DNA from 3 places in the Salinivibrio kushneri genome. Region 3 is predicted to be linked to each of the others. Evidence: riboswitches for the same ligand, from Rfam matches in the RefSeq annotation. Region 3 holds a riboswitch; each other region holds the start of a gene.
The links. A riboswitch is a leader RNA that binds a small molecule or an ion and turns the genes downstream of it on or off. The one in region 3 is predicted to bind thiamine pyrophosphate.

Region 1 (2,264 bases), 400 kb from region 3:
AAAGTATAAAAAGGCGCTTCATGGCAATGGGTGAGCTGCTCGTCCATGTTCTCTTTGATCATGTGCATAGGCACATGGCCGGGGCCTTCAATCATCACCTGCACATCGTATTCCCATGCCACCTTGGTAAGCTCGCCCAGAGTACGTAGCTCACTGAATTGCGCTTCGTCGTTCGCGTCAGCCACTGAGCCGGGACGCAACCCATCGCCTAGTGACAGCGATACATCATAGGCGGCACAAATCTCGCAGATTTCACGAAAATGGGTATAGAGGAAGCTTTCTTGATGATGCGCCAAGCACCATTTGGCGATAATCGACCCACCACGCGAGACAATCCCGGTCACGCGATTGGCGGTCATGGGCACGTAGTGCAAACGCACCCCAGCGTGAATGGTAAAATAATCGACCCCTTGCTCGGCTTGCTCTATTAAGGTATCGCGCATCACTTCCCAAGTCAGGTCTTCGGCAATGCCATTCACTTTCTCAAGCGCCTGATACATAGGCACAGTGCCAATCGGAACTGGGCTATTACGTAAAATCCACTCGCGGGTTTCGTGGATATTGCGTCCGGTCGATAAATCCATCACCGTATCCGCGCCCCAACGGGTCGCCCACACCAACTTTTCGGTTTCTTCTTCAATGGAGGAGCTCACCGCCGAGTTACCAATATTGGCATTCACTTTCACCAGAAAGTTACGCCCAATGATCATCGGCTCCGCTTCTGGGTGGTTAATGTTGGCAGGAATAATCGCACGCCCTTCAGCGACCTCTTGGCGCACAAATTCGGGAGTGATATTCGAGGGTAAATGCGCGCCAAAGCTTTCTCCTGGGTGCTGGCGGTTTAGTTGATCTTCACGATACTGCTGGCGACCCATATTTTCCCGAATAGCGATAAATTCCATCTCTGGGGTGATAATGCCTTGGCGTGCGTAGTGAAGTTGGGTCACACACTGGTTAGGTTTCGCCCGACGGATAGACGGTAAGGCACTAAAGCGAAGATCATCCAAGGTTTCATCACTAAGGCGAGTCTTTGCATAGTCTGAGCTCACTGCATCAAGGAACTCTGTATCGGCACGTTCATCAATCCAGGCTTTGCGTACTGGGGCTAAGCCTTGGTAAATATCGATAGCACTCTGTGGGTCGGTATAAGGCCCTGATGTGTCATAAACCCGAATGGATTCATTGGCTTCATACTGCGGATTATCTTTACCCCCGCCTACAAAAGTAGGAGAAAGGTGGATTTCGCGCATGCCTACGCGAATATCGGGTCGCGATCCCTCGACATAGACTTTTTCCGAGTTAGGGTAGGTTTGCGCAGAGAGGGAATCGATAAAAGATTTGGCCTCAAGGCGGGCCTGTTTACGGGTCGACATAGCATTACTCCGGTGTTCATTATGGGAATTAATGCTTGCCGGAAAACGCTGAATTGAGATGTGAGCAAACTGGCAGACGCGTACGGTCTGTTATCTGATGCATCTCTTGTTCCCTTCGCTGGTCCTAACCAGATCAGGTTCAACGGATCCCACTTAACGTGGTCTCAGCCAATTGGCACTCCGACAAGTTCAACGCCAGTATAAGAAATCACCGCCGCAACAACAAGCGACGTAATGGCATGTTTTTACCTACCCAGTAATGCGTCCTAGCAACCAAGCCCCCATCGCGGCCGCTCCTAAGCATAACGCAAGGTTGAGACCCACGTTTAACAAGGCTTTCACCGTCTCACCATGTTGAAAAAGAAGCAAGGTATCCACTGAAAAGGTCGAGAAGGTGGTGAACGCGCCCAAAAAGCCAATCGCAATCAGTTGACGCCAAGGCACTGGGGCAATCAGCTCTTGGCTCATCGCCGCTAAAAAGACACCCATCGCTAATGAGCCCAGCACATTAACCATGAGGGTGCCGTAAGGGAATCCTCGACCAAACACCGCGACGCTCCACTCTGAAACTAAAAAGCGCGAAGACGCTCCTAGTGCGCCACCAAGTCCTACCCACAATATGCTTACCACTGGGTGCTCCTTTCGATTGGTAAAAACTCATCATACCGTGACAGGTGAATAAGGAACAGGAGGAAGAAAAAGGGAAGAGGGTCAGAGTTGCTAGAAGCTTGATGATTCACATACAAAAAAAGCACCGACGATGTCGATGCTTTGGTATTTGGCAGGGGTAGAGGGATTCGAACCCCCAACACGCGGATTTGGAATCCGCTGCTCTGCCAATTGGAGCTATACCCCTGTAGATAGGTGCCTATTGTAGCGATCCCGCGACAA
Region 2 (2,264 bases), on a different replicon from region 3:
TGTGTGCCGTCTGTTTCCGTGGAAATGCTGGCGAAAGCCGCTGTTGATCCGGGCTCCAGCCAATTACATCACGAACTATTAAGCACCGCACAAGGGATGACACAGTATTGCGCGCGTTACCCCACCGATGCGAGCGCCACGGACGTCGGCACCTTATTCAATCAACTAAAGCATGAATACGATGCAACGTTAATTGGTCTCGACAAAGGTGAGGGCATTACCCTTAACCCCAATCTTGAAACAGACGTCGCCCCCGGTGATCGCGTCTTCTATATTGCTGCCGAGCGTTTACCGCACTGGTCGGCGGCGTGATTCGGATACCATTTATCACACGCGACACATGCTGTTAGCCTTCCCCGAGCAGTCCGCCGCTTCTCTTTAGGAGCGGCGGACTGGCTTTACGTGCCCTATTCGTGAAAAAACGAGCTATTCAACCGAGGCTTCTTGTCCATCGTGATGACGCGCTTCGACTGGGTAGGCGTAAAAATGATGCACAGGCCCCGCGCCTCTTCCCACCGTTAACTGCTGGCAGTGCGCCAAGGCTTCAGTGAGATAATGTTTCGCCGCGCGCCCCGCTTCAATGGGCGTCATTCCCTGCGCGTAGTAAGAGGCCATCGCCGCAGACAGTGAACAGCCTGTGCCGTGCGTATTAACGGTTTCAACCCGACGGGCGCTCAAGGTTTGGCAAGTATCTCGGCTAATCCACACATCCACGCTTTCAGGGGCGCGATGTAAATGGCCGCCTTTGAGCATCACATAAGGACAGCCTAGCCGACGTAGGGCGGGGACTAACGCATGCATTTGCTCAATGGAGGTGGGGACAGGCTGACCGGTTAATCGCGCCGCCTCAGGCAAGTTGGGGGTGAGCACGGTTGCGCGTGGGATCAGCGCTTCAATCAGCGCTGTCATGGCGTGGTCATCCAACAAAGGATCGCCGCTGGTGGCCACCATCACGGGATCTAAAATCACCGGCAAGTGAGGCGATCGCGCCAGCACCGCGGCCACTTCGCGAATAACCGCTTGGTTGGCGAGCATACCAATTTTCACCGCACGTACCGGCATATCGTACAAGACGGCCTCTAACTGGGCGCGCACAAAACCAGGTTCAACCGCCGAGACGGCCTCAACGCCACAGGTGTTTTGCGCGGTCAACGCGGTGATCACCGAGCACGCATAACCGCCGGTGGCTGAAATCGCTTTAATATCGGCTTGAATGCCGGCACCGCCACCGCTGTCTGAGCCGGCGATGGTAAGAATAACAGGTGGAGATAGGTTCATAATGGCCCCTTAATCATCAGGGGCGGAAGGAGACAAAGCGGGCCAGAATGCGCCACTTCGTGTGCTGAACGTGTCAGTTCCCTCCGCCAGTGCTAACTGGATCAGGTTCTACGGGTCCTGCTTTCGCAGTCTCAGCAATCACTTGCTCCCCGACTAACTGTGTTCAGGATATTAACCCCACGGGCAAAGCGCAAGCGTATTATTCGCCGCTGGAGCCTTCTACGAGGTTGAAGTAGGATAAGTAGTACGTAAGTAAGATACGCGCTTGAAAAATGCTTAAAAAGGAGTCCCTATGAAGCTATCGTTATTGCTTGTGATCACCACCTTATTTGTTGCCGGCTGTTCAAACACCTGGGACGGGGTAAAAGAAGACTCGTCAAAAGTGTGGGAGGACACCAAAGAAACCGTTCATGAAGCCACCGAGTAATTCTGAGTCATGGCCTCGGTGCCGGCCAAACCTAGTGCACCGAGGCGTCATTTAATGCGCGGTAGGAGAGAAAGCAGGCTCCATCACGCACCTACCTTGCGATAAAATGTGCTCAAAGTCGGTCACGGTAAGCGGCTTAGCATATAAAAAACCCTGAACTTGGTCGCAGCCAATCGTCTGTAGCACCTGCTGCTGACTGACTTCTTCCACCCCTTCGGCGACCACACCATGACCAAACCCATGCGCCAACTCAATCACGCTACCCACCAAGTGCTTATCACTGGCATTGGTGGCCAAATCCCGAATGAAGCTGCGGTCGAGTTTAACCCAATCAACGGGTAACTGTTTAAGGTAACTCAACGAGCTATAACCGGTGCCAAAGTCATCCAGTGCGATATGCATACCAGCATCCCGCAGTTGTTGTAGCTCACTCAATGCCACCGATATTTGCTGGATCAAAGCCGATTCAGTAACTTCCAATTGAATAATGGTCGGCGGGGTCTTTGTCGCATGGCAGCGAGCCAGCACACTTTGCGCAAAACCATGACGGAGCTGCTGG
Region 3 (2,264 bases):
CTATCCAGCCGCTGCGGCCATAGATGGCAACCAAGCCAAATACCCCCACCAACACCGGTAGCACCAAGGTCATGGCGAACAGCTTAAGTAGCCACGCTTTGGCTGGAAACTGTCGGCGAGACAGTGCATGGGCGACGGGTATCGCAAGCCCAACGCTGAGCACCACAGATAAGGTCGCCTGCTTAAAGCTAAAGTAGGTGACATGGCGCAGGTAGGTATCTTGCCACAACGCGGTAAGCGCTAGGTCGTGGCTGTGAGAGAACAGCGCCCAGAGTGCGCTGCCAATCAAAACCACGACTAAGCTGGCCGCAATACTGCCCGGCCAGGTTCGAGAGGGATTGAGCATGGAGGCTATTCAACCAGCGCGGTTTGCCAGTCACGCACCCATTGCTGGCGATTGCCCATCACTTCATCAGGCTGATACAGCAAGCTCTCTTGCGGTTTGTCCAAGGTGTAAAAGGCATCAGGCAGGTTGACATCGGTGACCGGATACATCCACTGAGTGGTTGGGATCACAGACTGTGCCGCATCACTGAGCATAAATTGTAAAAACGCGTCTGCACGTTCCGGTTGATCGGTATAGGCTGATTTAGCGGCCACTTCGATTTGCATGTAGTGGCCTTCTTCAAACATGGCGGCGGCAAAGCGATCGTCATCATCGGCAACCAGGTGATAGGCTGGCGAGGTGGTATAAGAGAGCACCATGTCGGCTTCTTTGTTCAGGAACATGTTGTACGCTTCGGTCCAGCCTTTGGTCACAGTGATGGTGTTGTCAGCCAGTTCGCGCCATGCTTGTTGATTATTATCGCCGTATACTTTTTGGATCCAAAGCATTAGCCCTTGGCCGACCGTTGATACGCGCGGATCTTGGTAAATCACACTGATGTCGTCACGCTCCTCAATCAAGGCTTTGAGGCTTTTAGGCGGATCGAGTAAACGCGTGGTGTCATACACAAAGGCAAAGTAGCCGTAATCGTAAGGGATAAAGTAGTTGTTATCCCAACCGCCAGGCACTTGCAGGCGCTCAGTATTGACCGCGTGCTCAGCGACAATGCCGCTACGCTCGGCTTCTTTCATTAAATTGGTATCCATACCCAGCACGATATCGGCTTTGGTGGTTTCCCCTTCAATGCGCAGGCGATTGAGCAAAGCGGCGCCATCGTCGAGAGACACGAATTCAAGTTGGCAATCGCATTGCTGTTCAAACTTCGCTTTAATTTTGGGTCCTGCCCCCCATTCGGCGATAAAGGAGTCATAGGTATACACAGTCAGTGGGTCCGCGGCACGGGCACCCAGTGATAGCAAGGATAAAGAAACCAGAGTGAGAACCGAGGTAAAAACTTTCACAGCACGCTCCTAAGTTGGGCGTGGGTGTTGAGGCAAGTTGATGGCAACATCAAGTCTCAATCCCTACGCCAGTGTTAGCTGGATCAGGTTCGATGGGTCTAGCGCATTGCGCAATCTCAGCCGTGAGGCTCCCCAATGAGTACGAGGCCATTGTACTGATTGGCTTAGGGTTAACCAAGCCTTTTAGTTGCCGAGTTGGTTAAGATCCCAGTTGTAGTCGTATTCCAATATTGCCTCTTGTGGCAATGGAATATCGCGATACTGGTTTATGTGAGCGATCACGCCTTGCTTATCGCCACCAAAGTCAGCTTCAAACCATTCATAAATTGAGGAGAGTTGCCATTTTTTTCCTTGCTGACTCACGCCTTTATCACTGTTAATGAAGGTATAGGCGGCTTGCTCGAGCTGTGCCTCAAGCGCGTTTGCTTGGAAGGCCTTGGGTTGCAGGTTTGGGCAACCTAAACTGGCACAGTTGACCGCATAGTGGGTACGCGGGTCTTGCCAGAGCGGGCGCAAAATACGGTGCTCAATATCATTCAAGGTAAGGGGCTCACCTGCCACCGTGACCACTTCATCATCCCAAGGGCCAAAGCTAAATAACCCACCGAGTTTGGTGATCGAACTGACCGGATAGGCCTCCAAAATCAGCGTCACGGTGACCGCATTGTAAAGGTTGACCCAATACGCGTATTGCTCGTCTTTGGTCAGCGTGCGAGGGTCGCGCGCGGTGAGCATGCGGATATAATGATCGAGAGCCTTCTTGTCAGCCTCGGTGACCGCCGCATAGTTAAATAAGGTGTGTTGCCCCTGAGGTTGCAAATACTTATCCAGTAATACTTGCCAGCTGTGATGAGTGAAGGTCGCCTGGCTGTCAGGGTTATGCGCATCCCACATCGCCCAATACTCTGCTTTGGGAG

Region 1: it holds a riboswitch for thiamine pyrophosphate, as region 3 does, so the genes downstream of both, thiC (phosphomethylpyrimidine synthase ThiC) here and thiB (thiamine ABC transporter substrate binding subunit) in region 3, are expected to answer to the same signal.
Region 2: it holds a riboswitch for thiamine pyrophosphate, as region 3 does, so the genes downstream of both, thiD (bifunctional hydroxymethylpyrimidine kinase/phosphomethylpyrimidine kinase) here and thiB (thiamine ABC transporter substrate binding subunit) in region 3, are expected to answer to the same signal.

What each region holds. Positions count from the first base shown of each region.
Region 1 is NZ_CP114588.1:27,963-30,226, reverse strand. It holds gene thiC (phosphomethylpyrimidine synthase ThiC) at 1-1,373, opposite strand, end outside; TPP riboswitch at 1,467-1,566, opposite strand; gene crcB (fluoride efflux transporter CrcB) at 1,623-2,003, opposite strand; tRNA gene N8M53_RS00125 (tRNA-Trp) at 2,153-2,229, opposite strand.
Region 2 is NZ_CP114589.1:328,206-330,469, forward strand. It holds gene N8M53_RS14350 (potassium channel family protein) at 1-312, shown strand, start outside; gene thiD (bifunctional hydroxymethylpyrimidine kinase/phosphomethylpyrimidine kinase) at 427-1,278, opposite strand; TPP riboswitch at 1,340-1,440, opposite strand; gene N8M53_RS14360 (entericidin EcnAB) at 1,571-1,705, shown strand; gene N8M53_RS14365 (putative bifunctional diguanylate cyclase/phosphodiesterase) at 1,757-2,264, opposite strand, start outside.
Region 3 is NZ_CP114588.1:2,436,486-2,438,749, reverse strand. It holds gene thiP (thiamine/thiamine pyrophosphate ABC transporter permease) at 1-346, opposite strand, end outside; gene thiB (thiamine ABC transporter substrate binding subunit) at 352-1,347, opposite strand; TPP riboswitch at 1,391-1,492, opposite strand; gene N8M53_RS11195 (DUF547 domain-containing protein) at 1,531-2,264, opposite strand, start outside.